DNA from 4 places in the Brevibacillus sp. BD137 genome. Region 1 is predicted to be linked to each of the others. Evidence: riboswitches for the same ligand, from Rfam matches in the RefSeq annotation. Region 1 holds a riboswitch; each other region holds the start of a gene.

Region 1 (8,088 bases):
TGAACTTACAATTGTGAGCATGCTGATTGCGGTGTTTATCGGTGTAAATGCAGGGATTCTTTCAGCGTGGAAGCAAAACTCCTGGTTTGACTACTGTGCGATGTTGATCGCTTTGGTTGGTGTATCCATGCCGATTTTTTGGCTAGGTTTGATGGAGCAATGGGTGTTTGCCCAAGAACTGAAATGGCTGCCATCAGTTGGTCGCGACAATTCGCGTAATCCCATAGAGGCTATTACGCACTTTTATATACTGGATACGATGATGGCTGGTCGATGGGATCAGCTATGGGAAGTTATCAAGCATTTGATTCTGCCAGGAATCGCGTTAGGTACAATCCCGATGGCGATCATTGCACGTATCACTCGTTCGAGCATGCTAGAGGTCATGCGTGCCGACTATGTCAGAACCGCTCGCGCAAAAGGGCTGACACAGTTTTGGGTCGTGTACAAGCATGCGCTGAAAAATGCCCTGATCCCTGTCTTGACGGTAATTGGCTTGCAAACAGGGTTGCTGCTGGGTGGAGCCGTTTTGACAGAGACGATCTTTGGATGGCCAGGAGTTGGTCGCTATATTGTGACCGCCATTGGAAACCGTGACTATCCGGTTATCCAATCCGGTATCCTTGTAATCGCGACGATTTTCGTCCTGATCAATCTCTTGGTCGACCTTCTGTACGCCTATATCGATCCGCGCATCAAATATCGCTAAGGAGGGACGAAGAGACATGGCACAACCACAATTACAACCACAAGATCAGGTAGTACCTTTAAAAATGAAGCAAGAAGAAGTAGTCTCTCCTTGGAAGGATGCATGGAGGACGCTACGAAAAAACAAGCTGGCGTTGGTGGGCTTCGGGATCATTTTGTTTTTCATTGTTGTGGCGGTACTAGCTCCATGGATTGCTCCGTATCCGTACGACAAAGGCGAGCTCGTGATGAAAAACAAGCCACCTTCCGAAGCGCATTGGTTTGGAACAGATTACAATGGTCGTGATGTATTTAGTCGCGTTATTTATGGGGCACAAATCTCCTTGTGGGTAGGGACGTTCTCTGTCATTGGCTCCGTTCTCGTAGGGACCTTGCTTGGTCTTTTGGCAGGATACTATGGCAGATGGATCGATACGATCATTTCGCGTCTCTTTGATATTATGCTTGCGTTTCCAAGTATTCTTTTGGCAATCGCTGTGGTTGCCATCTTGGGGCCATCTTTGCAAAACGCCTTGATTGCCATTGCGATTATTAACATTCCGACTTTTGGGCGGTTAGTACGCGCCCGTGTATTGAGCTTAAAGGAAGAGGAATTCGTCATGGCCGCACGGGCAATCGGAATGAAAAATTCCCGGATTATCATGCAGCATATTTTGCCAAACAGTCTCGCCCCAATCATTGTGACCGGGACGATGGGGATCGCAACAGCAATTATTGAAGCAGCTGCACTTGGCTTTCTCGGACTGGGAGCACAAGCGCCAGAACCAGAATGGGGAAAAATGCTCGCTGATTCACGTCAGTACATTCAGAAAGCACCATGGACCGTTATTTTTCCAGGGCTCTCTATCATGCTAACAGTTCTCGGCTTTAACTTAATCGGGGACGGCTTGCGTGATGCACTCGACCCGCGGATGAAGAGCTAGTCCAATTGCAAAAAGACAGAAGGGAATGGAGATACCGTCCTTCTGTCTTTTCTTATTTATCCTTCTTCCATGAAGGTGCGGCACAACTGATTGAGTACAGGAGCAGCTTTCGTAATGACTTGATGCTTTACGTTAGGGATCATTTCAAGTCTTGCCTTTGGCAATTTCAGTGTCAGCATTTGCGCATAATGATGCATACGTTTATCTTGTCCGCCATAGGCAAGTAAAATCGGAAGCTGGATGTTGCCCAGACTCTCTGTACATTGATAGCGATGTCCGGCAGCGTAAAGGTATTTTAAGCTGGTGGGATCTGTTTTGGAGGCGTGCGCCGTCCATTTTTCCCGCATTTCTGGGTTATTGACATGTGAGGAAGCAATGGAACAGGCAAGAAGAGGAACTCCGTGAAGCATCGACAACGCCCGGGCCATCCAAAATCGTCCATGCAAATACAGGTCATTCACTTCGGAAAAACCGCTCACGAGTATACTGCCTCGCGCATGATCAGGATAGCGAAGGCAATATTCAAGGGCGATAGAAGCACCTTGGGAGTACCCCAAAATAAAGGGACGCTCAATGCCGAGAGACGGGATCAGCTTATGGAGTCGTTCTGCCAATTCCCCAATAGAATAGGGCTTCTCCATGGGCGAACTGTCACCATGTCCGGGCAAATCAGGGACAATGAGCTGATAAGTATCTGCGAGTGTTTGCTGATAAACAAAATTGATAGAGCCGATGCATGGCGCATGGATACACAATAACGGCTGACCTTTCCCCGATATGTGAAAAGCAAACTGCTTGCCATCCTGATGGACGAGTATTTGTTCCATTTTTGTTTTCACCCCACCCTTAGGTTGTCCGATCCGAAGTAGATTTTGCAATTGAACTCTTCTTTTTTTGATGGGGAAGTGGTATTCTCGCAATAGAATAATTGGTGAAAGCAGGGTGAAGAAGTTGTTTCAAGAGCGCATTTCGAAGCTCCACACGTTTTTGACAGAGCAAGAGCTGAACGCGGTGTTGATTACCTCTCCCAAGCACGTCTACTATTTGACCGGATTTTTTACTGACCCACATGAACGTTTTATGGGTCTTGTTATTCCTGCTGAAGGAAAGCCTTCCTTAATTGTACCTGCTCTTGATCGTGAGGCAGCAGCAGAGGCTTCGTTCGTTCAAGATATCCATACACATACGGATATCCAAAACCCGTATGAAATCCTCAAGCAAGTGTTGCCAGCGAACTTCGCGAAGCTCGGCATTGAGAAAAGTCATATGACTGTCGAGCGCTATGAAGCACTTGGACAAGTTGTTCTGGCGTCGAGCTATGTGGACGTGGAAGAGCCACTGCGTGAAATGCGTTTGATCAAATCTCCGGATGAAGTGGATCGTCTGAAGCACGCTGTTCAGTTGGTCGAGGATTCCTTGCGGGAGACCCTGAAAAAAGTCAAAACAGGCATGACCGAGACAGAAATCGTAGCTGAGCTGGAATTCCAGATGAAGCGCTTGGGCGCAGAAGGTCCATCCTTTACGTCCATGGTATTGGCAGGGGAGAAGTCCGCTTTGCCACATGGGAAGCCAGGAACGCGCCAGGTGCAAGAAGGCGACTTGCTTTTGTTTGATATCGGGGTAGCTGCGAACGGATATGTATCCGATATTACTCGTACCTTTGCTGTAGGCGAGATCAGTCCCCAGCTACAAGAAATTTACGAGACAGTATTGGCTGCCAACGAAGCGGCAATTGCTGAGATTCGTCCGGGTGTGACTTTTGCGCATTTGGATAAAACCGCTCGCGATGTTATCACCGCAAAAGGCTACGGAGAATACTTCATGCACCGCCTTGGGCATGGACTAGGGATGGATGTACATGAATATCCGTCTGTTCACAGCCAGAACCAAGAAGTGCTTCGTCCAGGAATGGTCTTTACCATCGAGCCGGGTATCTATTTGCCAGGAGTAGGCGGCGTTCGGATTGAAGACGATGTATTGGTTACGGAAACAGGCGTTGAAATACTCACGCAGTTCCCGAAAAAACTGACTTCTATCAACCAATAAAGAAGTTGGAAAAATTGAATACGTATCGAATGGTGCTGGATGGCATATGCCGTCAGCTTAAAAGGGAAGTCCGGTGAGAAACCGGCGCGGTCCCGCCACTGTAACGAGGAGCGCCTAGCGAATAGCCACTGTTTTTTGCGAGACAAAAAATGGGAAGGTAGCTGGGTGTGTTGATCCGTAAGCCAGGAGACCTGCCATGCGATCATTTACAATCGACCCACGAGGATGGGGCAGATGTGGAAACAGTCTATGAAAGGGCGCCTTTGCGCCTGTTATGGCTATATCTACGTTTGTCATGCACCTCCCGATTGAAATGGGAGGTGCTTTTTTGTGGATGCAATTGGTTTACTACAACATTTATAAAAAAAGGGGGATTACAGATGTTTCATGCAATCAAAGCACATACAGTAATGAAAGGACTAGCTTTCGGTATCATGACAGCTGCCATGCTTTTGGTTTCGGCATGCGGCTCCACTACGACAACGCAGGCTCCAGCCAAAACAGAACAAACCGCTGCTCCAGCAGCAGAGAGCAAGCCTGTAACACTCACCAATAATGGTATCGAAATGACCTATCCAAAAGCACCTGAGCGTGCCGTGACATTGAACCAACACGTAACCGAAATCATGCTGGCATTGGGCCTGGCTGATAAAATGGTCGGAACCGCTTACCTGGACGATGAAATCCTTCCAGCGTTAAAAGCAGATTACGACAAGATTCCGGTACTGTCTGACAAGTATCCTACGAAAGAAGTGCTGTTGGCAGCGAACCCAGACTTCGTGTACGCCGGATGGAAAAGCGGTTTCGGCGAAAAGGGCGTAGGATCGATGCAGGATTTGGAAAAGGTCGGCATCAAATCTTATCTGCAAGAATCGTCTAGCAAGCCTGGTCCAACGATCGACGATGTGTTCGCGGATATTACGAACATCGGACGCATTTTCCGTGTGGAGGACAAAGCCAATGATTTGATCCATAAAATGAAGAGTGAAATGGATCAAACGATTAGCAAAATCGGCAAGGTGGACGAGCCACTTAAAGTGTTCGTGTACGACAACGGGGAAGATAAGCCATTCACGGCAGCCAACAACTACATGACGTCCTTAATCAAGACTGCTGGCGGCAAGAACATTTTTGATGACATTCAAAAGGGTTGGGCAGAGGTCAGTTGGGAGCAAGTAGTGAGTCGCAATCCAGACGTGATTATTATCGTAGACTACGGGGATAGAACTGTTGAGCAAAAACGTCATTTCCTTTTGACCAAAAAGGAAATGGCGGATATTCCGGCGATTAAAAATCAACGACTGATGGTATTGCCATTGTCTGCGGCTTCTGAAGGCGTTCGTGCACCGATTGCACTGAAAATTTTGGCGGAAGGACTCTACCCGGATAAATTCAAATAGAGTACGCCCCTTTTAAGGGAGGGAATAGCACTGCAACAGATCAAGTTACCTTCTATCATCATTACTTTATTGGTCGGACTCTTCCTCTCGATTACGTTCGCAGTCACGCTGGGATCGGTGGAGATTAAATCGACTACGGTATGGAAAATCGCCTTATCAAAAATTCCGATGTTGACCCAATGGATTGAGGTGGACTGGTCCAAAGGGGAGCAAACAATTATTTGGGATATTCGCTTCCCGCGTGTACTCTTGGGGGCGATCGTCGGAGCAGGTCTGTCTGTCGTGGGAGTAGCGATCCAATCGTTGGTTCGCAACTCCCTGGCTGACCCATATGTGTTAGGCGTATCATCAGGTGCTTCCGTTGGAGCTACTTCCGTAATTATTTTCGGAGCATTCAGCATGTACGGGCAGTATGCGTTAACCTTTGGCGCTTTTACAGGCTCCCTCGTGTCTATCATTCTCATTTTTACGCTATCCCGTATTGGAGGACAAAACTCGACGGTACGCCTGCTCATGGCTGGAATTGCGATATCTGCGATCTTGTCGGCCATTACCAGTCTCCTTGTGTTTTCAGCGCCGAATGAGCATGGAATTGGGACGGTGCTGTTTTGGTTAAGTGGCAGTCTGGCTGGCGGCAAATGGGAGTACCTGACGATCCCTACGTTGATTGTCGTCATCTGTCTCATCGTCTTAATGGCCCAATACCGCTCGCTCAATGCGATGCTGATGGGCGAGGAGTCAGCGGGGACATTGGGGGTTAATACCGTACAATTCCGCAAGCTTCTCCTGGTGATCACGGCACTACTCACCGGGGTGATCGTGTCCATCGCGGGATCAATCGGTTTTGTCGGATTAATGATGCCCCATATTGTCCGTGTGATGGTCGGATCAGATCACAGACGTGTCCTGCCTGTCAGCGCTTTGTTTGGCGCGATATTTCTCATCTGGGTTGATGTAGTCGCCAGGCTTGCATTTGCACCGGAAGAGCTGCCGATCGGTATTTTGACAGCGCTGTGTGGTGGTCCATTCTTTATCTGGTTGATGTTGCGGAGTTCTTATTCCTTTGGAGGTAGCGGACGATGAATTTGCAGGTTGAGAATATATCGGTCGAACTGGAGAAAAAGGGAATCCTGCGCAACGTCAGTCTGGAGGTGTGCTCCGGAGAGTTTGTGGGACTAATCGGGCCGAATGGTAGTGGGAAGTCCACATTGCTAAAAAGTATTTATCGGGTACTGAAGCCGCGTTCGGGATGGATCTCACTGGATGGCGACGACGTATACAAGCTAACCTCGCGTCAAAATGCTCAGCGAATGGCGGCAGTACGGCAGGAGTCCTCTGTTGAATTTGATTTTTCGGTAACAGAAATCGTGAACATGGGACGTGCTCCGCATAAACGACTGTTTCAGTCTGATAACGCAGAAGACCTTCAGATTTGTGAGGAAGCACTACAGCGGGTAGGGATGCATACATATGCCGATCGCAGCTTTTTCAGTTTATCGGGTGGGGAGAAGCAGCGGGTGTTAATTGCCAGAGCTTTGGTGCAGCAAGCCCAGTTCCTTGTCCTTGACGAACCGACGAACCATTTGGATGTTCGATACCAGTTGCAGGTGATGGATCTGGTTAAAAATCTTGGGATTACGGTGTTGTCCTCGTTGCATGATCTCAATATTGCAGCGATGTACTGTGATCGTCTGTACGTGATCTGTGACGGGGAAATCGTTACATCAGGGACGCCAGAGGAGGTCTTGACACCCACTCTGATTCGGGATGTTTTCGGAGTAGAGACAGAAGTGACGACCCATCCTATTACTGGGAAAAAGCATGTATATTTCTACTCGGAAGCGATCCGTGTGAAGCCATCTATCCAGAAGGTAATAAGTGGAGCCAACTGACGGGGGACAAGTTGAGTTTCTTTGATTTTCATAAGAGGGGATGCCTAGTCGGCGTCCTTTTTTGTTAAGTCGACGGCAGTAAAAGCGGAAAGAACTTCGCTCCAACTGTCGGGGCTTTACCTGTTAGATGCAAAGGTTCTCTTATTGATCAAAGGAGCCGTGCGATACGTCGCGAATTTGTTGGATATATCCAAATTCACGGTTTACAACTATCTCGATAAGAAAAATCCATAGAACAAGATGGGAGATGACTCGTATGACGGAAGTAACGAGAGAACAGGCGCGCAAATTTCATGACGGTGTTCACGTTCTGGATGGGCATTTTGATCTGCTGATGGATGTGGAGATTCAGCGTGGATACGGTCGAACCAAAATGATCGAGACGGAGTATTTGCCACGGTTTCAGCAGGGGGGCGTGCATTCCATCGTGGCAGCCGTGTTCGTCGAGGATGCTTTTGTACCGGAGATGAGTCTGCGCAAGGCGCTCAGCCAGATCAGCGCTATGCATGCAGAGGCGTCAGAGTCACCCGCGCACATCGTCATCGCCAAAAATTTGGATGACTTGCAACGGGCAAGAGCGGAGCAAAAAGTATCGTTCATTCTGTCGTTGGAAGGGGCAGAGCCGCTGCATAACGATTTGAGTCTCTTGCGTGTCTTTTATGAGCTCGGGGTACGGATGATGGGGCTGGTTTGGAGTGGGCGCAATTTCGTTGGGGACGGCAGTTTTTTTGCAACGGTGCGCGAAGGGAAAAAAGGAGGCATTACCGATTTCGGTGTGCGTCTTATCGAAGAAGCGGAAAAGCTGGGGATCGTCATCGATGTGAGCCATTTGAATGACGAAGGGTTCTGGGACGTAATGGAAATCGCTGAAAAGCCAGTGATTGCTTCTCATTCCAACAGCCGGACAGTCGTACCGACGATGCGCAATTTGACAGATGAGCAGATTAAAGCGATTGCAGAAAAGGACGGACTTGTCGGGTTGAATGCGTTTAGCATGTTCACAGCGGCTAACAGCGCCGACGCAACTATCGAGAGACTGATTGATCATGTTGACTATATGAAAAAGCTTGTTGGAGCAAGGTACATCGGTATAGGCCTAGACCTGTGCGATGATTTGAC
Region 2 (8,088 bases), on a different contig from region 1:
TCCAGTCCTTACTGCCTTCGAGAAAATTGCGGATGGTGTATCAACTCCAGTTCTTTTGCAAGTTATGAATCACTTCGACAAACGGGATAGCTACGGGGAATGGCGTACCTTTTTTCCGAAAGGGCAAGTGGCGAAAGTACAGGCAATCGAAAACCGAGTGCCAGGCTTGCAAGAGGACAGCAGACAAAAGGCAGCGGATATTTGCCGGACAGCGTTGTTAAACCGTTTTGCCCAATTGCCGTCGCTGGGCAACGTCTATATCGATCCGCGGCTACAGGAGCATCTCGTTCCGTTTTCGATGCGATCCGCCAGCAAAGCGTTGCGCACGATTGCACGCGGCTCCCGACTATCGATCCCGGATGGAGGAACGATTCGCTTTTTCCTGTGGTGGAGGGAAGGGATCGTCAACGATGTCCCTACAGGCAGAGTCGATATCGATTTGTCTGCCGTGCTCTATAACGAAGACTGGAAGTACATAGAGCATATTTCTTATACCAACCTGCGTTCCGACAAGTATCAAGCGTACCATAGCGGGGATATTGTGGAGGCTCCCGAAGGCGCGTGCGAGTTCATCGACATCGGAATTGATTCTGTCATCCGCTATGGTGGTCGATACGTCGTAATGAACCTGTATTCGTTTTCGAGTCAGCCTTATTGTGATTTGCCTGAATGCTACGCAGGCTGGATGATTCGGTCGGCGCCACAGACGGGAGAAATTTTCGAGCCGCAGACGGTACAGGACAAGATTGATCTCGCCGCAAACACGCGGATTTGTATCCCGGTCATTCTGGATCTCGTGGAGAGAAAAGTGATTTGGACGGATATCGCCCTGAATTCCGACCCGCGTTTTGCCAACAATGTGGAGTCCAATGCCGGAGGGGTGGAGCTGATGGGAAGAGCGCTCACCTCGTTGGTGAAGCCTACCCTGCATGAGTTGTTTATGCTTCATGCACAGGCGAGAGGGACGCTGATTGATCAAGCAGAAGAGGCAGATACGGTATTTTCCATGGAGGAAGGGATTACGCCGTTTGATACGGAGATCATCATGGCGGATTTTATGCAGTGATGGTTTCATATACGAATAAGCAAGACCGTCAGGCAGTATGAGCTGACGGTCTTTTTCATGGAAGCTATTTCTCACATCGACAAGACTCCGCCATAGATCGGCTCCTGCTGCGTTTTTTGTCCCCACGTGCGCGTACCATACTCAAAATGCCACCACTCCTGCGAATAGTTGACGAATCCGGCAGCAGTCATCAAATGATAGAGCAGTCGGCGATTGTCTCGAATCTCGATGTCTTTTTGGGTAGGCTGTACGAGTTCTTCATAATGGCGAGTCTCAGCCCTTTCACTGAAATCATCGAAGTCTGTCCCCATTTCCAGCCAGCCATCAGGTCCTGCGATAGTCAGATCGACTGCACCACCGGATAGGTGCGGGGACGGTTTGGAGAGGTCTGTTGTTGGATAAGCAACGAATTTACTCAATTCTTCCGTGAGTGCGGGTCCCTCCTGCCAGCCTTGTAAAATCAGAGCTTCACGGAAACGCTCATACAACGATGCCTGTACCTCGAACGAGCGCCAGCCGTCCAGCACGACGAGCTTGTAGCCAACTGGCAGTTGCGCGGCTGCCGTAGCGAGCTTGCGTGCTGCCCCTTCTCGCAAAAAGGCTTCCGGCTTTGTTCCGGCATAGCCCTCGTGGTAGTAGGCTGGATAGATCGTGATTTGTTCCGAAAGGGAAGAGAGGAGGATCATCGGTTCGCTGCATTCCTTGATCGGCAGTGGGCTGGGCAAATCCATGTCTGTTATTTTTGGAATCGGGGGATATAGCATGACTGCACACCACTTTCGATTGTTTTGCCAATAGGGTAACGAAAAACGTCAAGTAAGTAAACGGTCATTATCTTAAATTTTCTGCCAATAGCCACCTGCGAGGAATCGGCAGCTTTTGCTTGAATCCTCGGTAGCTTTTGCTATTATTAAAGCAAGTGCTTGTCAACGAAACGAATGACATTTACATATGGAAGAGAAACAGGTCCTTGTTTTTGCGAAACCGATTCGCAGGAGCAAGGTTAAAAGGGAAGTTTGGTGAAAAGCCAACGCGGTCCCGCCACTGTAAGAGAGTAGCTATTCTTCAAGGCACCATGCCATCCACTGCCCATCCGGGAGCGGGAAGGAGAAGAAGAGCGATGATCCTCAAGCCAGGAGACCTGCCTGTTTTATGTTTACACTGATTTCCTTCGGGTCAAAGGAAGAGGTGAGGATTGTTGCTTTTCAGCTATCCGCGCTTTGTTTTTCCTTACGTACTGGGGGAAACAGAGCGCTTTTTTTTGTGAAAAACGTCTCGACGTTTTTCATAAAGGTGGATGCGACCGCTTGCGGTCAACAAAACGGTCATGACCGTTTTATTGCTTCGGAAAGTATGGATAGAACAGCGGAGTAAAATACGTCACTTTTTGAGGTGGTCACGATGGAGAAAAACGATAAGAAGCGGGGCTTGACCCTCGTTTACACAGGAGACGGCAAAGGAAAAACGACGGCAGCAGTCGGATTGGCTGTGCGGGCGACAGGGCGCGGGAAAAAGGTGCTGATGGTTCAATTCATCAAGTCGCCGGAGCGAACATACGGAGAAAAGATTATTTTTGATAAATTGGGCATTGAAATCGTGCAAAAGGGCGTCGGCTTCACCTGGACAAAGACACCGGAGGAGCATCGTGAGGCATTGAAAGAAGCTTGGGCGTTTGCGAGCGAGAAGCTCTCTTCCGGAGCGTACGATGTTGTCATTCTGGATGAGCTGAATAATGCATTGGCGATTGACCGCTTCCCGATTGACGATGTGTTGCCATTGTCCGCTGTGTTGGAAGCGATTCAAAACAGGCCAAGTCATACCCACCTCGTGATTACGGGACGGGCAGCAAAGCAGGAGATCCTAGACATCGCAGATCTGGTGACAGAGATGAAGCCAATCAAGCATTACTACGATGAAGGGATTCCAGCTGTGCTGGGGGTAGAGTTTTGACAAGCGCAGGTGTAATAGAGACGTACGGTCATGGTGGAGACCTGCTGACCGCAGCGCAGCGCTTTGGTCGAGAGCCCGGGCAGTTTCTGGATTACAGTGCCAATATTAATCCGCTGGGGATGCCAGCAAGCGTCCGTGAGATGCTACTAGCTTCGTTGGCTGCTGTAGGGCATTACCCAGACCCTGGACATCGTGTGTTTCGTCGTGCGCTGGCCAAACGGCTGCAAATGTCGGAGGAATGGCTGCTGCCTGCGAATGGTGCCGCGGAGGCAATGGCACTGGCCATCCTCGGTCTTTCGCCGCAAACAGTTGGTGTGGTGTATCCTTGCTTTTCGGAATACGCGCAACTTTCCGAGCAGTATGGTGCTCGTGTCATTGGCTGCTTCGGGAAGGAAGCGAACGGGTACAAGCCCGATTCTGAAGAGCTGTATACACTTTTTGCGCAGGCGGATCTCGTATTTGTCGGGTCACCTAACAATCCGACCGGAATCCTGTATCAACCGGATGAGCTGCGCCAAATGGCGGAATGGACGCAAGAGACCAATACGTGGCTCATCGTGGACGAGGCTTTTCTCGATTTTGTAGAGGAAGAGCGGCAGTATACATTGGCGACGCAGCTGGAGCACTTTCCTCGTGTGATTTTGATGCGTTCGATGACGAAAATGTACGCGATCCCGGGATTGCGCTTGGGCTATGCGATTGCACATCCGGATGTCATTGCGAAAATGCGCCAAAAGCAAGTGAGCTGGAGCGTAAATGCACTGGCCCTTTTGGCAGGAGAACTGTGCTTGCAGGAGCAGGCATACGAGGAACAGACGCGCAGGCTGATCAAAACAGAACGTGCGTATTTGACTGACTGCATCCGTAGAGAGTTGGGCTGGCGGGTATGGCCGGGGGAGGCAAACTTTTTGCTACTGCGCTCGCCAGAAGGATTGCCAGCCGAGCAACTGCAGGCACGACTCGGCAAAAAAGGCGTTCTAATCCGCAACTGTGCGATGTATCCCGGTTTGACGGCCCATGATGTGAGAGTTGCCGTGCGTGGACGAGAGGAAAATGAACGACTTTTGGCAGCGCTTCGCGAGGTCCATGCGGAAGGAAGGGAACAGCGATGAGCTTGGTGCTGGTAACAGGCGGTGTCCGTTCAGGAAAAAGCCGCTACGCGGAAGAGCTCGCGATGAAGTTGGGCAGTCGAGTCCTGTACGTGGCGACAGGCAAGGCTTGGGATGATGAAATGAAGCAGAGAATCGAGCTGCATCAGGCACGTCGTCCGCTGGAATGGGGCTGTGTGGAGATAGGAGAGCGATTAACGGATTACCACGCATTTCGTGAGCAGTATGATGTGGTGTTGATCGATTGTCTGTCCACTTGGGTGAGTAATCGATTGATGAGCGTGGATGAGTCGGAATGGAGAAGTGCTTCACACACGCAAGCCCTGCTGCACGAGGCAGAGGCGTGGCTGACCCTCGTTCAGAATTCCCCGCAAAAAGTCATTGCTGTCACAAGCGAGGTCGGATTGGGCGGTGTAGCCTTGAGTCGTTTGGGCAGATGGTTCGCGGATGTGCTGGGCGATGTCAATCAGAGAAGTGCGCGACAAGCGGACGCCGTCTACGCGGTTTTGTCGGGGATACCGTGGAGGATCAAAGGATGAATGCATTTTTACACGCGATCTCGTTTTTTACGCGTATTCCGGTCCCGTGGCTTCGTCCTTCTGAGGAGGCGTGGAGAAAAAGCGTCAACTGGTATCCCGCGGTTGGTTTGGTCATCGGTTTATTGCTATGGGGTGTGCATCAGGCAGGACTGGTGTTGTTTAGTCCATGGATCGCCGCCATTTTTACACTGATCGCATGGGTCTACGTAACCGGTGGTCTTCATATGGATGGGTGGATGGACCTCGCGGACGGTCTTGGTAGCAGCAGGCCGCGAGAGCAAATCCTTGCGATTATGAAGGACAGTCGCGTAGGTGCGATGGGCGTACTTGCTGCGATTATGCTGTTGCTGATCAAGGCGGGTGCGGTAGCAGAGCTCGCACATCCGGGATGGGGCAGCTTTTTGATCGTAGCGCCAGTAGCAGCGCGGACACATGTGCTTTTGTCGATCAAGCTCTGGCCGTATCTTTCGGCGGACAAAGGAATCGGAAAAGGCATTAGTTCCGGGCTTTCCGTTTCCTCTATCATCGCGAGCTACATCATCGTGTTTGCCGCAGGATGGTATCTTGGAGGCTTGCAGGTCATCACAGCTATTTTCCTATCGCTGCTGTTTGCTCTATGGTTTTCACGCTCGGTTGCAAAAAAACTAGGCGGTTTAAACGGAGACTGCTACGGGGCTGTTATCGAAAGCAGTGAAGCGGTCGTTCTGCTCGTGCTAGTCGGGAGCTGGTGGTTATGAAGCTGGTTTGGATACGTCACGGGGAGACAGATAGCAATCGTGAGCATCGATATTTGGGGCATAGCGACGTTCCTTTGAATGAGCGCGGGCATCTGCACGCGAGTGATTTAGCCAAGGAATTACCAGTGCTGATCGGGCGACCCGCTGCGATTTACTCGAGTGATCTGCTCAGATGCATGCAGACTGCCGAACCACTTGCAGCTACTTGGGGGCTATCGGTTATTTCGGAGCCAGCTTTGAGAGAGCTGTCTTTTGGCGAGTGGGAGCTGATGACCTACGATGAGCTAATGCAGTCGGACCCTGTGCGGGCCACGAGGTGGTACGACGATCCTTTTCGAAATCGACCTCCACAAGGGGAGAGTCTGGAAGAGCTAGGGATGCGCGTGGATCGTTGGCTACTTTCCTTGTTGGAGGAAGCGGGCAAGGAGGAGGCATCCGATACAATCGTCATCGTCACACATGGCGGCGTGATCCGCTGGTTCCAGGCCGCCTGGCTCGAAAACAATCCTGACCGATATTGGCAGGTCGATGGCATGAAGCATGGAGAGGCGCTGGTAGCGGAATGCTTGGATCCGGAAAAGCAGAGTTGGATGCGACAACCCCTGAAGAATAAGAGAGGGACAACATGACAGAAGTATGGGTATTATGCGCGGCCTACTTGATTGATCGGGTGGTAGGAGACCCCCGGAGCTTGCCGCATCCAGTGATCATCATGGGCTGGTGGATTACACGATTGGAACGGGTCATACGTTCTCTCGTCAAAGAGGAGTCGCATTTGAAGCTGGCAGGAGTCCTGTTTCCGGTCGTGATCGTTGGCGGTAGCTATGCTGTGGTTTGGCTAATTCTGTGGGGAGCGACGTTTATCCATCCGGTGCTTTCCTGGATCTTGGGTGCCTGGTTGATTTCTACGACGATCGCGACAAAAGGCTTGGCCGATGCCGGGATGGAGATTGCCCGTCATCTTGTGGCTGGGGACATGGAAGCGGCGAGACGCTCCTTGTCCATGGTAGTCGGACGTGATACGGAGAGACTAGATGAACCGGAAGTATGTCGGGGAGCGGTAGAAACCGTGGCGGAAAACATCGTCGATGCGATCGTCTCTCCTTTGATTTTCGCAGCGATTGGGGGAGCACCGTTGGCAATGGCGTACCGTGCCGCCAACACCCTCGATTCCATGGTTGGCTATAAAAACGAGAAGTATCTGAATCTCGGCTGGGCGTCTGCCCGCTTTGACGATGTACTGAACTACATACCCGCCCGTTTGACGGCTTTGTTACTCGTCGCCGCAAGCTGGCTGCAGCGATTGGATGGGAAGCAGTGCTGGGCAATGATCAGAAGAGATGCGCACTTGCATCCGAGTCCAAACAGCGGTTTGCCGGAAGCCGGAGTCGCTGGCGCATTAGGCGTGCAGCTCGGGGGATTGAATTATTACCAAGGCGTTGCATCGAACCGGGCAAAAATGGGAGATGCAAAACGACCATTGCAGGCAAGTGATATTGTCGCGACGATTCGTTTGATGTATCTCGTTTCACTCTTATGTCTGCTCGTTAGTGTGATGATATCGATTTTATTATAAACAGGAAGCGAAAAGGGGAGGGGCCTTATGAGCGGCAAGTTGTTTGTGATCGGGTTTGGTCCAGGGAGTTTTGAGCATATCACCAAGCGGGCGCGGGAAGCCCTGCAAGAGTCCGATGTCATTATCGGTTATTCCACCTACGTAGATTTGATCCGTGGACTTTTGACGAATCAGCAAATCGTCAGCACAGGGATGACGGAAGAAGTGGCCCGTGCACGGGAAGCTGTACGTCAGGCGGAAGAGGAAGGCAAAAAGGTAGCGGTCATTTCCAGTGGAGACTCAGGTGTTTACGGGATGGCAGGTCTCGTATACGAGGTGTTGGTGGAAAAAGGCTGGACAGAAGCTACCGGCGTACCCATCGAAATCGTACCGGGCATCTCGGCGATCAATTCCTGTGGGGCGATCCTCGGTGCACCTATCATGCACGACGCATGCACGATCAGTTTGAGTGATCACTTGACGCCGTGGGAACTGATTGCCAAACGGATTGACGCAGCAGGGATGGCTGACTTTGTGATCGCGTTGTACAACCCGCGCAGCGGACGACGCACACGCCAGATTGTCGAAGCACAACGCATTCTTTTGCAGTACCGCTCACCAGATACGCCGGTCGGTATCGTGAAAAGTGCATATCGCGAACGCGAAACGGTTGTCGTGACGACCCTGGCCCAAATGCTGGAGCATGATATCGGCATGTTGACCACTGTGATTATCGGAAATACATCGACGTTTGTATACGACGGCAAAATGATTACGCCGCGCGGTTATCAGCGCAAATACACGCTGTCTGCCGATGAGCAGCCACTGAAGCCACATCAGCGTCTGCGTGTAGAAAATGAGCCTTGGTCGCTCGAGGCCTCCGAGGAGAGCCTCGCGTCAGCTCCGGCAACACCAGCAACACCGAACACAGAAAGACCAGTAGCCATTACCGAGGATAGAGTACCTGCTACAGAACCAGCAAATCGTGTACCAACAAGCACGGCAGTACTGGAAGCACCGCCTGTAACAGAAGAAGCCGCACCAAAAGCTCCTTTCGCATGGGCCATGGAGGCATTGACGGCTATCAATGCGGCGAAAGGCACTGAAACCACGCCAGCTGTAGGTCAAGTCA
Region 3 (8,088 bases), on a different contig from region 1:
TCAGCGGAATCCAAGTTTTCCTATATTTTATTTTTTTCACCACAACCAATCAAACAAACAAGCGTATAAACTATCAGATTGGTTTAGGGGGTTACGGTTGTGAAACTCGCGGAAGCGTTAATCATTCGTGCCGATTATCAAAAGCGAATCGAACAGTTGGGAGACCGCTTGCACCGCAGCGCAAAGGTCCAGGAAGGTGAACAGCCTCCAGAAAATCCTGACGATCTCTTATCTGAGCTGTATCAGTTGTTTGACCAGCTCGAGCGTATTGTTCAGCAAATCAATCGAACCAATGCGTCTTGCCGCTTTAACGAAACAATGACGCTCTCCGATGCGTTAACCAAACGTGATGTTCTCGGTTCAAAACGCAATGAGCTGGCCGACCTGATCAAAGCAGCTACAGTCAAGCATGATCGCTACAGCCGTTCGGAGGTCAAGATTCACTCGACTGTTAATATTGCCCAGTTGCAAAAGCAAGTCGACGAGCTGTCCAAGCAGTACCGGGAACTGGATGCAAGCATTCAACAATTCAACTGGTTAACGGAGCTGCAAGAAACCTGATGTAAGAGACATGGAAGTCGGTAGTCTGTCTGCAAAAGGCGAACACGTCCCCATTCAACAGGGTTAATGTTGAAAACTCATTGGTCGGGTCGAGGGGCAACCCTGAGGGTTCAAATCCCTCTCTCACATAAAACGCCCAGTAATGTGACATGAGTAATGTGTACTTGGTATTGTAACTACCGTGTGTTGATTTTGTCTGACAGACGAGGGTGGGTACGGGGATCTTTCCATGTAAAAAAGCCCTTCGCGCCTTTATGTGGCGAGAAGGGCTTCTTGGCGCAAATTTACGCCTTTCCTTTTAGGTAATCATCCTTTATCTTCTTTTCCTGTTCAGCGGTGGTCATGTCTTTCTCCAACACTTGATACATCAGTTCATCCTTCACTTGGCGAGGGATTCCTTTTTCCTGATGATTCGGGACAGATGAACTCGAGACAGAGTCATGTTCCATACTGCGTACCTCCATGGCTTTTTGGGGTTAGCTTACCCGAAAGCGCCCACTCCATTCACCACACCCGCTGAACACTGAGCATTTTTCTCAGCTCGTCGACCGAACGTGGAATATTTCCGCCCAACTCTCGCTTCCACTGTTCAGGCAGTGCCTCCCACACATCAACGAGCAACGGCATACCCAGATGAAGGCTTTCCAGCATGTCTCTGTTTTCCAATGCCTCCTGCGGATCTCCCGCGAATACAAGCCTGCCTTCATCCATGATGCAAATCCACTCGGCCCATTCAAACGCAATATCCATATCGTGTGTTGCCATCAAAACAGTCGTTCCTTGTCGGTGAATGGCATCGAGCTCCCGCAGCAAATTTTTGGTCTGATAGCGATCCAGATACGCAGTAGGCTCGTCCAATAGCAAAAGCTCTGGCTCCATGACCATGACCCCCGCGAGTGCCAGTCTCCGTTTTTGTCCCAGGCTCAAATGATGAATCGGAGCTTCTGCCAGCTCTCTTAACCCGAATGCATCCAGCACCTTTTCTACCTTTGCCCGGATTACGTCCACGGGCAGCTTCTGATTGCATAAACCGTAGGAGATATCTTCCGCCACTGTGCTTGCGATCAACTGATGCTCGGGATCTTGAAAGACCAAGCCTACCTTTTGCGTCATCTCTTGCAATGCGACCCGTTTGTAGACAAGCGGTTTCCCCTTCCACAGCACCTGTCCCTGCTGTGGCTCGATGATCCCGTTTCCATGCAAGAACAAGGTCGACTTCCCACAGCCATTCCGCCCCAAAAGAACACACTTTTTCCCCTCTGGAATCCATAAGGACAGCCCTGACAGGACTGGTCCCCGCCCTCCCGGATACGTGTACTGCAAATCGATGAACTCCAACAACCGTGATGTCATAACCGCCAACCTCCTGTCCACCACTCAAGCAGCACCAGCAGCATACAGCCTGCGATTGATTCCCACTCATAGCGGCGCGAGCGGGCATGGGAATGAAACGAGAGCACCTGCATGCTCTCCCCGAAACCTCTTGCCGCCATTCCTTTGTGCAGAGCTTCGTATTTGCGCATCGCTCTGACAAACAATTGCGCAACGAGAACCCCTGCATCCCGAAGTGTCGCCCGGAAGCCGCGATGACCTCCGCGCGAACGTTGGGCAATCCAGAGCTGGTGAGAAATCGTTACCAACACAAAAATAAACCGATACATGATCATTAATAAGTCAGTCACAAGAACAGGCATATGAAGCCGGCGAAGCACCTGCAAGATTTCGGCAAACGGCACGGTAAACAAAAGGAAAGCAAAGCAAGATAAGCTCGCCATGGTCCGCCAAAATAAAATCCAAACTTTACTGAAGGAGGACATCGGCACATAGAGCACATACGAACCGAATTCCCATGCTGCCGCGACCTGGACCTGTACTCCTCCTGCTCTCGCCCCTTCAATCAATAGTGCAGGGAGCCCCGCCGCGAAAAACGAGAGTGACACGATCATAAAGGCACAGTAGATACGGACCGGAATACGGGCATACACCACTACCCATATCGTCATCCAAACCACGACCGCCATCTGCATCCATACATGTCCCACCAGGACGAGCAGTAACATTGCACTCGCCAGCAATAGCTTATGAGCTGGCGGCAGATGTTTTAGCCTGTTTTGATAAGAGAGAGAATCAAGCTGCAGCCCGTTCATTTTTTGCGTTTATCCAACCGACCTTTGTACAAGCCCACGGCGTAGCCAACCACTCCCGCTCCCAACGCCGCCTGCACCGCAAACAATAGACTCTCCGTCTCTCCCCCTGGCGGTTCTATCAGCGGTTGAAACCACGGTTCGTAGCTCGGAGCGATTTCCTTGATCGCTTCTTCTGCCACGCCGTCTGCGCCACCAAATTCCGAATCCTGCACCAGCAACAACGGGACAGTAGCCAGTACGATTACCCCCAAGAGTAAAAGCCAGTTCCATCCTTTTTTCACAGCGATTCCTCCCGTTTGAGCAAACGAAGCTGTGTAAGCTCTTTTGCGTTATAAGATAACAACCAGTTCCAAACAAGAACGGTCAACAGACCTTCACTAATAGCGAGCGGTACTTGCGTGAAGGCAAAAATTCCTGCGAATTTGGCAAACGAGGCCAACACTCCGCCAGATTCAGCTGGAAATGCGAGTGCCAGTTGAAGCGAAGTCACCACATAGGTAGCGAGATCAGCCAAAGCCGCCGCGGCAAAAACCGCCAGACGCTGACTTCCGGCCACTTTCATAATCAACCGATAGATTCCGTATGCCACCATGGGTCCTACTACTGCCATAGATACAGCATTTGCCCCTAGCGTAGTCAAACCTCCATGTGCCAAAAGCAAGGCTTGAAACAAGAGCACCATACTCCCTAACACAGACATCGCAAAAGGCCCAAACATAATGGCGCCAAGACCCGTTCCAGTCGGGTGAGAGCTGCTGCCTGTAACCGAAGGGATTTTCAGTGCAGATAAAACAAATGCAAATGCTCCTGCAACGCCAATAAGGAGCTTCATCTCGGGATGTTCTTTTACAATCTTGTTAATCGAGCGAATCCCAAGAATAAAGAATGGCAAGAACACAGCCCACCAAAATAAGGCCCAGGATAATGGCAAATACCCTTCCATGATGTGCATTGCATGTCCTGTTTCAGGTTCATTGAGCAAAAAATACAAGACAAAGCCCGCGATCATCAAACAAGTAGATACGAGACGAGATCGATTCATGTTTATCCTCCTTCACTGACTTTCATTCTTTCCTCCAAACAAAAAAATCCCATCCATCAGTGGACGAGATGTGCACACAAAACAACAGACTGACTAGACAGCCTCATTGCCTCGTATTCACCGCTCCTTTCCGCGAAGGTTCTGTGGGTGTGGCTACTAGGTAGGTCTCCTGGCTTCCAGATCCATGCGCTCCTTGTCCTTCCCCATACGAAGATGAGTGGTTTCCTTCTCAAAGAGAGCTCCCTGGTTACAGTGGCGGGACCGCTCGGGACTTTCACCCGATTCCCTGTTACCCTTTATGCGTCACATAAAGGCACCTAACGCCGACTATATGCAATTGACTGACAATTCATGTTTGTCCCACATCATTATACCGGATCACTACATAAATCGGAAGAATATAAGCAAAAACGCATAAGTCGATGACCCACTACAAACGGAGCCATCGACCTATGCATACTTATTCTTTCTATTCTTTTGCGTCTACGCCAATTACTTCACTAATATGTTTAAAACCATCGCGTTGCATGAGCTTGAGCAGTTTTTTGTTGATTTGTTTGGCGATACCTGGGCCCTGATAAATCATCCCCGTATACACCTGAACAAGACTGGCTCCTGCCCGGATTTTCGCGTAGGCGTCTTCGCCGTTATAAATACCGCCGACACCGATGATTGGTACCTTGTCTCCTACTTCTTGATAAATCTCCTTCACCCAAGCAGTGGAATGCTCTGTAAGAGGTCTACCGCTCAATCCGCCCGCTTCCTCGGCAAATCGATGTCCGGAAACGGCCTCACGTGACAGTGTCGTATTGGTAGCGATAATTCCGGAAATGCCCTCTTCTACAGCAGCGTGAACCACATCGCGCATGTGCTCATCTGACATGTCTGGCGCTACTTTCAACAAAATCGGCTTTTTTTTGATGGAACGCCCTTCCATCTCGGTTGCCTTTTCTTTTACTGCACGCACCAAATGACGCAAGCTCTCCGTTTCCTGCAAGTCACGAAGATTCGGGGTATTTGGAGAGCTGATGTTAATGACGAAATAGTGACCGTATGCATAGAGCATGTCCATACATTTGCTATAATCGATGGCCGCTTCTTCATTCGGCGTTACTTTGTTTTTCCCAATGTTAATCCCAATCGGAACATCTGAGTATGCGTAGTCGACCAAATGCTGGGAAGCCAGATAAGCACCGTGATTGTTGAAGCCCATCCGGTTAATGACAGCTTGATGTTCCGGCAATCGGAACAATCGGGGCTTTGGATTACCTGGCTGCCCCTGCGGCGTCAATGTCCCGATTTCCACAAACCCAAAACCAAGAGCACCCAGCGCATGATAAACTTCTGCATTTTTATCAAAACCGGCTGCAAGTCCGACTGGATTCGGAAACGTCATTCCCCACAGCTTGTTCTCCAACCGCTGGTCTTTTACCTGATAGATCATCTTCAGGATGCTTTTGCCTGGAGCAGAATCCTCCACCAGCCTTAAGGCACCAATTGTCTTTTCATGAATCTCTTCCGCATCTTGCTGGAACAGATATTTTCTTATGAGCTGATACATCGGCTGCACTCCTTACTCCGTTTCTACCTTTTTACCTCATAGTAGAATACCATACTTTTTCGGGAGGATGTAACCTTTATACGTGATACATATTTCCAAGTAAGCAGGCAAATCCTAACAGCACCACCACACACAGGGGGATTAGTCTTTCATGAAAGTGGACGACTAAAGGGGTTCGTTCGTGAAATGTTGATCTATATAGCTTGGAGGAGAGTTTAAATAAAAAAACTGCTTGCCGTAAACTCGGACAAGCAGTTTCTTCTTTTCTATTTACCGTTGAAGCTAGTTTTTCACCAGCAAAACTTCTTCGATAGAAGCATACGGCAGGTTATGCGCATCAGCGACAGCCTTGTAAGCTACTTTTCCGTCGATGACGTTTACGCCTTTTGCCAATGCTTTGTTGTCGCGAATCGCTTGTGCGTAGCCTTTGTTCGCCAATTGTACCGCGTAAGGAACGGTTACGTTGGTCAGGGCCAATGTAGATGTACGAGCGACTGCACCAGGCATGTTCGCTACCGCGTAGTGAATCACACCATGCTTCTCATAGGTTGGCTTGTCATGAGTCGTGATGCGGTCAACGGTTTCGATCGATCCGCCTTGGTCAATCGCAACGTCTACGATCACTGAACCAGGTGACATCTCTTTTACCATGTCTTCTGTTACCAGACGCGGAGCACGAGCACCTGGAATGAGTACAGCGCCTACCAGCAAATCTGCTTTTTTCACAGCGTTTGCGATATTGAAGGAATTGGACATCAGCGTCTGAACGCGGCCTTGGAACAGGTCATCCAGTTGGCGCAGACGGTCTGCGTTTACATCGATAATGGTTACATTTGCACCCAGTCCAAGCGCCATTTTCGCTGCGTTTGTTCCAACGATCCCGCCGCCGATTACGACTACCTCGCCTTTTGGCACGCCTGGTACGCCACCGAGCAGAACGCCTTTTCCGCCGTATTGCTTTTCCAAGAATTGCGCGCCGATTTGAACGGACATGCGACCTGCTACTTCAGACATCGGCATCAACAGAGGCAGAGCGCCATTGTCGAGCTGGATGGTTTCGTAAGCGATTGCAATCACTTTTTTATCGAGCAATTCACGAGTCAATTCAGGCTCTGGTGCGAGATGCAAATACGTGAACAGAATCAGACCCTCGCGAAAATATCCGTATTCAGCAGGGAGTGGTTCTTTTACTTTCATGACCATGTCAGACGCCCATGCCTCTGCTGCTGTTTCTACGATCTCAGCGCCTACTGCCTTGTAATCTTCATTCGTAAAACCACTGCCTTGCCCTGCGCTTGTTTCTACACGAACGGAATGTCCGTTTTGTACCAGAGCAGCTACACCTGCCGGAGTAATGGCAACGCGGTTCTCATTATTTTTAATTTCTTTTGGAATTCCAACGATCATGATAAGTATGTCCTCCTTGGAAACGCCAATTTCTTTGCGGTTACTATTATTGTACAGCGTATCTTCGGGCATACTCCTTGGAGATTCCTTTAATTTTAGCATCTTTTCATTTGTGGAAATTCACAAACGAACTACTGTTCCCTATCTAATTTGGCTATTTTCAACTCTAAATATAAGGCAGCCCGCTGGTTCATATTGTCGAGGTCGACACGCATGATCTCCTCAATTCGTCTCAGCCGGTAGCTCAACGTATTGATGTGGATATGCAAGCGCTCTGCTGTCTTGTTGACCTTGCCAGCGGCATCCAAAAAAGTTTCCAAAGTCGTCAAGAGCGTGGTCTGGTTCTCGCGATCGTACTGTCTGAGCTTTTCCAGCCGTTCATTCTGATAGCCCTGCTCCTCTTCCCACTGCTTCAGTTGAAGTAAATAGCGATAAATCCCCAGCTCGTGGTACCCGTGAATCCCTTCATTTTCCTGAGGAAACAGCTTTTTGATCTTGAGTGCATGCAACGCTTCCCTGTAGCTTTTCACAATATCCGTATAAGACTTGTAATCTCTCCCGTACCCGGCAATCACCTGGCGTCCTTCTGTGACATGTGCTTCGAGCTTGCCGAGCGAGTCGGAGAGGAACTGTTCCACCTTGCGAATGAGCACATCACTCTTCTCTTTTTTCGCATCGGACAGACCGATCAATAAGATGATTTGCGATCCGTCGACAACCCAGAGCAGCTTGTCACGCATTAACAACGGATACAAGTACTGGTCCAGACGGGCTCCTGCCGCTTCAATAATACAAATTAAATAAGAGGTCGGAAGCTGCATCTGCAAGGTGTCCGCTTTTTGGCGAATGCCAGCCTCACTGCTGTGATTCCCCAACAACAGCTCCCACAGAAATTCCTTGCGTCGCTGTTCTTCCGCCTTGCGTTTTCCCTGCCGTTGGATGAGACGCGAGACAGCTACGCGTGCTGCCTGACGAAGAATTTCATCATCTTCCTGGGTAATTGGTCGATTCACCTCTTGTGCCCAAATGTAACCGAGCACGTCGCTCCCTCTGCGAATGGCAATCGCCACACGCTTCCCCAAGCCGATTTCGTCCTTGGCCGGGATGTGTACGGGGTTGTCGTGCGTTAACAGCTCCTGGAATACGCCGTCCTTCCAGAGGCGCGTCAGCACTTTTTCCGGTACCCGTCGCCCCATGATGGTAGACCAGCGCGCTTCATCTGTGCTTTCTCCGTGTGAGCTGTAAGCAATCAGTTTATGATCGGCATCTTCAACCGTAATCGGATTTTGCAAAAGTTCTCCAATGACATCAGCTAATTCGTCGATATCGGCATGCTGATACTGTTGAAAATAGTTAGGCTCTACGGGCAC
Region 4 (8,088 bases), on a different contig from region 1:
TCCTGTAGCATCTTCTTGCTCCTCCATCTTACAGCAATATTTGTATCTTGTTCTTCATACGTTCAGTAGGAAAACCAGTTACATGAATGGAATCGGTATTTGCTATGAGTTCAACTCTTCTTTGTGGCTTTAACTCATCAGGAGATATCCGACCTGTGAGCAAAAGCAGCTTCTTCCCATGCCAAATCTCATCTGCTTGATGAAGATAAGGTCCGACTAATGCCGCATCAAATTGCAGCAGTGCTTTTCTTTTGGCATCGCTTTTTACTATACTCTCAACCGTATAGCCCGAGTAGAGAAGTGCTGTGCCAGAATGAATTTTTCGAAATGCTTGAACCATATCCACCAGTTGTTCCGCTTGATCAAGTGGTTCCCCACCAGAAACCGTTATACCATCAATCTTCAAGTGCCCAAGGTCTCTTCCGAGTTTTTGCGGGTCGTGCAATGTCCCCCCTTGACGATCAGGATGCGTCTCCGGATTAAAGCACCCTTTACACCCTATGGAGCAACCTTGCACCCAGACAACCGCTCTCACACCGGGTCCATTCACTCTGCTATGATTACATATCTCATGTATGCGCAATGTCGATGACAAGCCCTATTTCCTCCTACAAATCCAAGATGCGCCCGCCATTCCCACTCGATCTCTCCATTTTCGTCGATGTAGTTTCGTCGGTTACCTCGATATCCAAATTTCGATTGTTTGTGGGATGAGAAGGCGGGGTCGACATGTTAGGATTCTTCGCTGTTTGTAGGTACCTTCCATCTCGATTATTTTTGACAATGTCCACTTGAGTCGATAGATGTGCTTTATCCAGTGCTTGTAAAAAATAGGTCATGAATTGTTCTGGTGAATCCTGAAAGCTACTACCTTTCATCTTTAAGCGAATGACTTCATCTTGGGAGGTTCCAAGAAATAGGAGTAGACCTTGTCCATCATTTCCACTACCTAGTAGTCCCAGCTTTTTAATTTCACGAAGCTGCCATTCCCTTCGTACAGCTTTCATGTTCTCGTTCATCACGATACAAACAAGTGCATCCTGCTTGACGAGAAAAACTTTGTCTCCCGGCTGTACCTCCGCCCAACTCTCAAAATCCTTATACAATGCATGGACAATATCCTTTGAAGTAATAATTCCGATTTCTTCTAATTCAAACAAAGAAGCATCATCCATTTGCGTATGGAGCGAAATTCGTCTCTTAAATGTGAACTGTAGTACTAAAATAACAGTGATTCCGAAAGAGATTGCATAAAAAGCACTTATATTAAATAGAACGCAAAAAAGGATAAGTCCTGCCAGCCCATACTGGGCATATGTAATGTGCTTAAGCTTTTGCTCTCCAGTTTTACGAAAAAAAGAAAATCCTTTTCCAGGTCGATAATCCGTTAATTGATTTTGTAGTATTTTTCTAAATTTACCAATCCCCCAAAAACCACCAATTACAAATAACAAACCAATAAGAATGAGAATGACATTTCCAGCAAAAATACCTACAATAGTAAAAAGACCAAAAATGATGACACTTTTCCATAACGTCTTGATTTTCGCGTTAATTTCTTTGATAGGCTCATCTTGTGTATGCATTTACGTTTCCCCCTTTATTCCTATGCTATTATATTACTTATTTCCCAGATAACACAAAAGATTCTTGCTAGCAAGGAAAGAAAGATGCCTCCGGTGACCTGTTGCAACCAAGGTCACCAGAGGCATCTATTCGTTATAGGGGGATAGTGTTCCCCCTTACATCTCTACCTTCCGCTTCCTTCTCAATACATGGCGTTCCTTCGCTTTTTCATACTGAATACGCTCTTCCTCAGTATCAGGAATGACACCAGGCACGATCGTCGGCTTTCCTTGATCGTCGAGGGCAATCATCGTCAGATACGCGCGTGCTGTCATGCGCTTTTCCCCGGTCAATAAGTTCTCCGCTTCCACTCTGACGAATACTTCCATCGATGTCTTATGGGTCCAGGTGACATATGCCTCCAGATTGATCGCTTCGCCTGTCTTGATTGGCGCGAGAAAATCGAAGGAATCGCTCGACGCAGTGACAACAGGCTTACGGCAATGTCGCATAGCTGCGATGCAGGCGATTTTATCTACATAGGCCATGACTTTCCCACCGAAAATGGTATGGTGGTGATTGGTATCCGGTGGAAAGACGAGATCAGTCAAAAAGGTTCTCGATTGTTGGATCGGTCGTGCTTCTGGCATCATTTGTGTGGCCCCTCTCATCGCGTTCACCTTCCCGACTGAGCTGTCAAACGATTCCGAATCGCCTTCGTTGCCGCAACCATGTTTCGTAACGACTGAACGGTTTCTTCTCTTCCTCTCGTCTTCAGCCCGCAATCCGGGTTTATCCAAAATTGGTCCGGTGGAAGTACTTGTACGCCTCGTGCTACCATATCTTCCATTTCTGAAACAGCTGGAACTCGGGGGCTATGGATATCATAAACGCCGAGCCCGATGCCTTTATCATACGTACCTGTTTCGAACACAGACACGAGCTCACCGTGGCTACGTGAGGTTTCAATCGAAATCACATCGGCATCGAGTTCGCTGATGACGTCCATGAAATCATGAAATTCACAATAGCACATATGTGTATGAATCTGGGTGCTCGGCGCAACAGTGGAAGTCGCTAGACGAAACGCTCTAACAGCCCACTCGAGATAAGCTGCTTGCTCTTCTTTTTTGAGCGGATGTCCTTCGCGCAACGCTGGTTCATCGACTTGAATCATGAGAATCCCCGCTTCTTCCAAGGCTTCTACTTCTTTTCGCAATGCCAACGCGATTTGTTCGCACACTTCTTGTCTGGAGACATCGTCTCGAGCAAACGACCAATTCAGAATAGTTGCTGGGCCAGTTAACATACCCTTCATTGGTTTGGCGGTCAATGATTTTGCATACACACTTTCTTTGACCGTCATTGGTGCCACAAACTCCACATCTCCGTAAATAACAGGTGGCTTCACGCAGCGCGAGCCATATGACTGCACCCAGCCGTTTTTCGTGAACAAAAAGCCATCGAGCTTTTCGCCAAAATACTCAACCATATCGGTTCGTTCGAACTCACCATGGACGAGGACATCCAGACCAAGCTCTTCTTGTATGTTGACCCATTCCTTGATTTGCGCCTGAATGAAAGCGTCGTATTGCTCCACTGTCCAGTTCCCTTTTTTAAACTGCTGTCGAGCTTGACGAACCTCCGCCGTCTGCGGGAAACTACCGATTGTGGTCGTTGGCAACAGTGGTAACTTCCACGTATTTTGTTGAATCTCTCGACGTTCGAGATAAGGAACACTTCTTTCAAGTTTGGCAGCAGCGATTTGACGTAAAGCATTCTTCACTTCTAGACGATTCCTCGCTGGAGATAATGCGAGCTTTAGCAAGTCCGCTTCATTTTGAGCGATCTCTTTTGAAATGACGTACTTACCATATCGGAATCCTTGGACTAAAAGCTGTACTTCCCCTAGTTTTTCGTCGGAAAACGCCAATGCAGGCATTACTTCCTCTGGCAATTCGCTCTCTGCTTCAACTGTTACAGGAACGTGCAACAAACTGCTGGACGGCTGCAGCCACAGCTTTTCGAGTGGAACGATCTCGGAAATTTCATTGACCAGCTCCCATTTCTCCTCAATGGACGCACGCCATATGTTTCGACCGTCGATGATTCCCGCTGCGAGAATCTTGTCTGCTGGAAACCCGTGTGTTTTCAGATGAGTCAAATTGCGCTTCGCTCCGTGTACAAAATCAAGACCGATTCCTTTTACCGGTAAGGAAACTAGCTCCTTGTACCAATCCACCGCTTCAAAATAGGTTTGCAGCATGCATTGTAGATGCGGTAGTGCTTGACCGATTTGCGTATAGATACGCTTGATCATGGCGCGTTCTTGCTCAGAGACATCCAGTACAAATGCAGGCTCATCGATTTGCACCCATTCCACGCCGTGCAGCTCTAACTCCCGGAGAACGTCTATGTAGAGCGGAACGAGTCGATCCACGACGATCTCAAATTCGTTTTTCTCATATCCTTTAGACAATTTGACAAACGTATACGGGCCTACAATAACAGGCTTTCCGATGATGCCATACTTTTCTTTGGCCTCCAAATAGGCCTGGAGAGGCTTGTTCTCGGTTATGGCTGGTTGTCTTTCACCGAACTCCGGGACGATGTAATGGTAGTTCGTGTTAAACCATTTCGTCATTTCGCTGGCGACAGCTTCCTTCGAACCGCGAGCCATGGCGAAGTATGTAGCTAATGAAACCGGGCCTCCCTCGTATTCATAACGCTTGGGGACCATTCCAAACATCACAGCCATATCCAACATGTGATCGTAGTACGTAAAGTCACCCACAGGGATCAGCTCGACCCTTTTTTCCTGCTGACGTAACAGGTTTTGGTGACGGATTTGCTCCATTTGCTGTACCAGGCTTGCCTCATCGATGCTGCCTGCCCAAAATGCTTCCAATGCCTTTTTCCACTCGCGGTTCTTCCCGATCCGTGGATATCCCAAATTGCTGCTTTTCATGAGCTTCCTCTCCATTCTTCATTCGATCTTGACTTGAATCCGCCCAATAAAAAAGGCATCTCCAACGATCAAAAAGAACGTTAGAAATGCCAAATAAGCACTGAGATCACAGCATCCTAACACCTCCCTATCTCCCGTAGGTTAAGCAGTGTCGTCGAAACAGGCAGGTCTCCTGACTTTGGGATCATCATCTGCACATACCTTCCCAATCCGATTGGATCAGTGGCTAATAAATGTGCCGACTCCCCTCATACAGTGGCGGGACCGTGTCGGATTCTCACCGACTTCCCTTTTCATCCTTGGTCGATCTTGATAACCAAAGAACCTGTTCCCACTCCTATGAAATTATCATGGTTCTGTGAAGTGCCCCAGAAAACGAGCAGGGCAGCATACTGTTCATACAGTAACACAGAATCCATTTTTTGTCATACTAAAATCTAAAATCATCGTCCGTCAACGGCTCTACGTTTAGTGTACGGACATAACCATTTCCTTTTTTCGAGAAGAAGTCATGCTGCTTCGTCTGCGTGCGAATGCCGTTCAGCACGATCGGGTTCACTTCTTCCTCTGGGAATAGCGGGTCCAGACCCAGATTCATCAAAGCTTTGTTCGCGTTGTAGCGCACGTAGGCATGAACCTCGTCAGCCAAGCCGATTTCGGTATACAACGAAGTCGTATAGGCCTCTTCATTTTCTTGCAGCTCATGCAAAAGAGCATACAGCTCCTCTTTTGCTGCGGTTTGCTCGACCACACTCAGGCCTTGATAGACTTCTTGCGCGAGAACGCCGACATAGAGTCCGTGGATGCTCTCGTCACGAACAATCAGGTCGATAATTTCCCCGCTGCTTGTCATCTTTCCTTGCCCCGCCAAATAGAGCGGGTAGAAGAAGCCGCTGTAAAACAGATAGCTTTCCAGGAAGACGGACGCTACCATCGCCATGTACAAGTCTTTCGGTTTCTCAATTTCTTGATAGCGTTTGGAGATGAGGGCCGCTTTCTTTTGCAGATGTGGATTGTTTTCTACCCACGAAAAAATACCGTCAATCTCCTCTGTCGATGCCAGCGTTGTAAAAATACTGCTGTACGATTTGGCATGGATTTGCTCCATCATGCCCATGAAGGCGAGAACCGCTTTTCTTTGCAGTCCATCGACATGCTCCATGATCTTCGGCATCCCTACTCCGCCCTGAACCGTATCCAGCAAGGTGAGACCGCCCAATACTTTTTTATACGTATCCCGTTCAGTCGCACTGAGCTCCATCCAGGCCATCTTGTCATCTGACAACGGAATCTCATCATCCGTCCAGAACTGCATGATGTTTTGATTCCAAAACGTCATCGTAAAATCGTCGTCCGGCCTGTTCCAATTGACTGCTTTCATATGGCGTTCCTCTTCTCTTTTTGCTTGATGCTTTTCCTTATTTGAATCGTGTTCACTAAACAGCGCAGCTAATGCACTCTTCTACAGTCAAATGCTTCGTCCGCGTATAATAGAGCGACTTCAGACCTTTTTTCGCTGCATAAATGTAATAGCGAGCCAGTTCTCTAGTTGAAATGTTACTGTTCACGTGCAGCACAGTCGAAATTCCTTGATCGATGTGCTCTTGAATTTCGGCAATCAGATCAATCACTTTGAATTGATCGATTACATACGCCGATTTGTAGTAAAAATAGTTTTCCTGCGACAAGTACGGCATCGGGTAATACGTCGTAGAGTTGGCATACGTTCTCGTTTCGATATGCTCAACAATTGGCATCACGCTAGAAGTCGCATTCTGAATGTAGGAAATGCTCTGTGTCGGTGCAATCGCCAAACGGTACGCATGATAAACACCATGCTTTTGCACCTTTTGCTGTAGATCCGCCCAATCCGCTGGCGTCGGAATGTGCATTCCTTCAAAGAGAAGCTTTGCTTTTTCCGTCCGCGGGCTGTAATCGTTCGTCACGTACTTGTTAAAATAAGTGCCTTTTGCATATTCCGATTGTTCAAAGCCCAAGAAGGTCTTGCCTGTTTCCCTGGCAATTTCCATACTTTTTTCCAAGGAGTAGAAGTTCATCATCATGAAGAACGTACGGGCGAAATCTTTCGCTTCTTCACTTTCGTACGCGATTCTGTTCTTTGCGAGATAACCGTTCAGATTCATCGCACCGAGACCTACAGAGTGCAGCTCACTGTTTGCCTTTTGAACGCCTGGAGCGTTTTCTACACGCGTCATGTCACTCACGGCTGTAATGGCTTCGATTCCTTCGTGGACAGATTCGCGGATCATTTTGCGTTCCATCACATTGACAATATTGAGCGATGCCAGATTGCAGCTAATATCGCGACGGATGATATCCATCTCGCCGTAATTGGTAATCGTCGAAGTCTCCTGTAGCTGGAAGATTTCCGTGCACAGGTTGGACATTTTTACCGAACCGAGATCTTTCAGCGCATGGTTGTTGTTCGCATTCGTTTTGTTCATGATGTACGGATAGCCCGATTCCATTTGGATCATCGCGATTTTGGTCAACATCTCGCGTGCGCTCATCACGGTCTTTTTCTTGATGCGATCGTTAGCCAAGAGCTCCTCGTACATCTCATCGAGGTCCATATCATCCAGATGCACACCGTATTCTTTGTACACGGAGTATGGAGCAAACACAGTCAATGGCTTGTTTTCCTCAGCCAGCTTGTAGAACACGTTTGGTACGATCAGGCCGATGGACAACGTTTTGATGCGGGCTTTTTCATCCGCATTGATTTTTTTGCAATCGAGAAACTCGTTGATATCCCAGCCGAAGATGTTGTAGTACGCTGCACCTGAGCCTTTGCGTTGCCCCATTTGATCCGCGTAGGAAAACGCATCTTCCAACAGCTTGAGAACGGGCATGACACCTTTTGCCGCGCCCTCGACGCCTTTGATCGGCTCTCCTCGTCCGCGAAGCTTGGACAGGTTCACGGCTACACCGCCGCCAATTTTGGATAGCTGCATACAAGTTCCCAAAATAAAGTTGATGGAATTCAGTGAATCATCCATTTCGAGCAAGAAGCAGGAAACCATTTCTCCCCGGCGGCTTTTGCCTGCGTTCAGGAAAGTTGGTGTCGCTGGTTGCAAACGTTGGTCCATCATGGAGACCGTTAAACGCTTGGCGAGCTCAAAGTCACCTTGTCCAAGCGACAGTGCCACAACGGCCACCCTGTCTGGATACTGCTCCAAGTACATCGATTTATCGTTCGTTTTCAAAGCGTAATCTTTATAAAATTTGGAGATAGCCATATACGAAGCAAATTGAAAATCGGCGTCATAGGCCAAACGGAAAACCTCATCGACCTGCTCAACAGTGTATGTTTCATAGACGTTTTCATAGAAGTCATTCTCGATCAAATAGTCCATGCGTTCTTTGACACTGCCAAAGGTCATCGTGTTGGACTGCACTTCTTCCATGAAGACCGCAACCGCTTCCCGATCCTTTTCCAGTTGATAAAATCCGTCGTTGCCACGCTGCATCAGTTCGTTGTTCAATTCAATATGCCGCAATTGCTGCCACCCCACTCGTAAATTGTTCCACGT

The links. A riboswitch is a leader RNA that binds a small molecule or an ion and turns the genes downstream of it on or off. The one in region 1 is predicted to bind cobalamin.
Region 2: another riboswitch for cobalamin. It lies ahead of ODZ53_RS10735 (hypothetical protein); the one in region 1 lies ahead of ODZ53_RS24830 (ABC transporter substrate-binding protein).
Region 3: another riboswitch for cobalamin. It lies ahead of ODZ53_RS27405 (energy-coupling factor ABC transporter permease); the one in region 1 lies ahead of ODZ53_RS24830 (ABC transporter substrate-binding protein).
Region 4: another riboswitch for cobalamin. It lies ahead of metE (5-methyltetrahydropteroyltriglutamate--homocysteine S-methyltransferase); the one in region 1 lies ahead of ODZ53_RS24830 (ABC transporter substrate-binding protein).

The regions. Positions count from the first base shown of each region.
Region 1 is NZ_JAOTNO010000015.1:61,616-69,703, forward strand. It holds gene ODZ53_RS24810 (ABC transporter permease) at 1-709, shown strand, start outside; gene ODZ53_RS24815 (ABC transporter permease) at 726-1,631, shown strand; gene ODZ53_RS24820 (alpha/beta fold hydrolase) at 1,688-2,458, opposite strand; gene ODZ53_RS24825 (M24 family metallopeptidase) at 2,583-3,677, shown strand; cobalamin riboswitch at 3,691-3,890, shown strand; gene ODZ53_RS24830 (ABC transporter substrate-binding protein) at 4,058-5,077, shown strand; gene ODZ53_RS24835 (FecCD family ABC transporter permease) at 5,102-6,160, shown strand; gene ODZ53_RS24840 (heme ABC transporter ATP-binding protein) at 6,157-6,969, shown strand; gene ODZ53_RS24845 (helix-turn-helix domain-containing protein) at 7,090-7,203, shown strand; gene ODZ53_RS24850 (dipeptidase) at 7,226-8,088, shown strand, end outside.
Region 2 is NZ_JAOTNO010000004.1:142,846-150,933, forward strand. It holds gene ODZ53_RS10725 (TerD family protein) at 1-1,066, shown strand, start outside; gene ODZ53_RS10730 (M15 family metallopeptidase) at 1,138-1,830, opposite strand; cobalamin riboswitch at 2,014-2,229, shown strand; gene ODZ53_RS10735 (hypothetical protein) at 2,219-2,440, shown strand; gene cobO (cob(I)yrinic acid a,c-diamide adenosyltransferase) at 2,468-3,016, shown strand; gene cobD (threonine-phosphate decarboxylase CobD) at 3,013-4,128, shown strand; gene cobU (bifunctional adenosylcobinamide kinase/adenosylcobinamide-phosphate guanylyltransferase) at 4,125-4,664, shown strand; gene cobS (adenosylcobinamide-GDP ribazoletransferase) at 4,661-5,401, shown strand; gene ODZ53_RS10760 (histidine phosphatase family protein) at 5,398-6,030, shown strand; gene cbiB (adenosylcobinamide-phosphate synthase CbiB) at 6,027-6,977, shown strand; gene cobJ (precorrin-3B C(17)-methyltransferase) at 7,005-8,088, shown strand, end outside.
Region 3 is NZ_JAOTNO010000020.1:32,611-40,698, reverse strand. It holds gene ODZ53_RS27430 (DIP1984 family protein) at 100-561, shown strand; gene ODZ53_RS27425 (hypothetical protein) at 846-1,010, opposite strand; gene ODZ53_RS27420 (energy-coupling factor ABC transporter ATP-binding protein) at 1,066-1,914, opposite strand; gene cbiQ (cobalt ECF transporter T component CbiQ) at 1,911-2,708, opposite strand; gene ODZ53_RS27410 (energy-coupling factor ABC transporter substrate-binding protein) at 2,705-2,989, opposite strand; gene ODZ53_RS27405 (energy-coupling factor ABC transporter permease) at 2,986-3,750, opposite strand; cobalamin riboswitch at 3,893-4,086, opposite strand; gene ODZ53_RS27400 (quinone-dependent dihydroorotate dehydrogenase) at 4,220-5,311, opposite strand; gene ald (alanine dehydrogenase) at 5,594-6,718, opposite strand; gene ODZ53_RS27390 (PucR family transcriptional regulator) at 6,850-8,088, opposite strand.
Region 4 is NZ_JAOTNO010000002.1:471,537-479,624, forward strand. It holds gene ODZ53_RS05530 (AAA family ATPase) at 1-11, opposite strand, end outside; gene ODZ53_RS05535 (4Fe-4S single cluster domain-containing protein) at 29-595, opposite strand; gene ODZ53_RS05540 (hypothetical protein) at 609-1,586, opposite strand; gene ODZ53_RS05545 (acyl-CoA thioesterase) at 1,743-2,237, opposite strand; gene metE (5-methyltetrahydropteroyltriglutamate--homocysteine S-methyltransferase) at 2,243-4,534, opposite strand; cobalamin riboswitch at 4,680-4,878, opposite strand; gene nrdF (class 1b ribonucleoside-diphosphate reductase subunit beta) at 4,965-5,915, opposite strand; gene nrdE (class 1b ribonucleoside-diphosphate reductase subunit alpha) at 5,971-8,055, opposite strand; gene nrdI (class Ib ribonucleoside-diphosphate reductase assembly flavoprotein NrdI) at 8,042-8,088, opposite strand, start outside.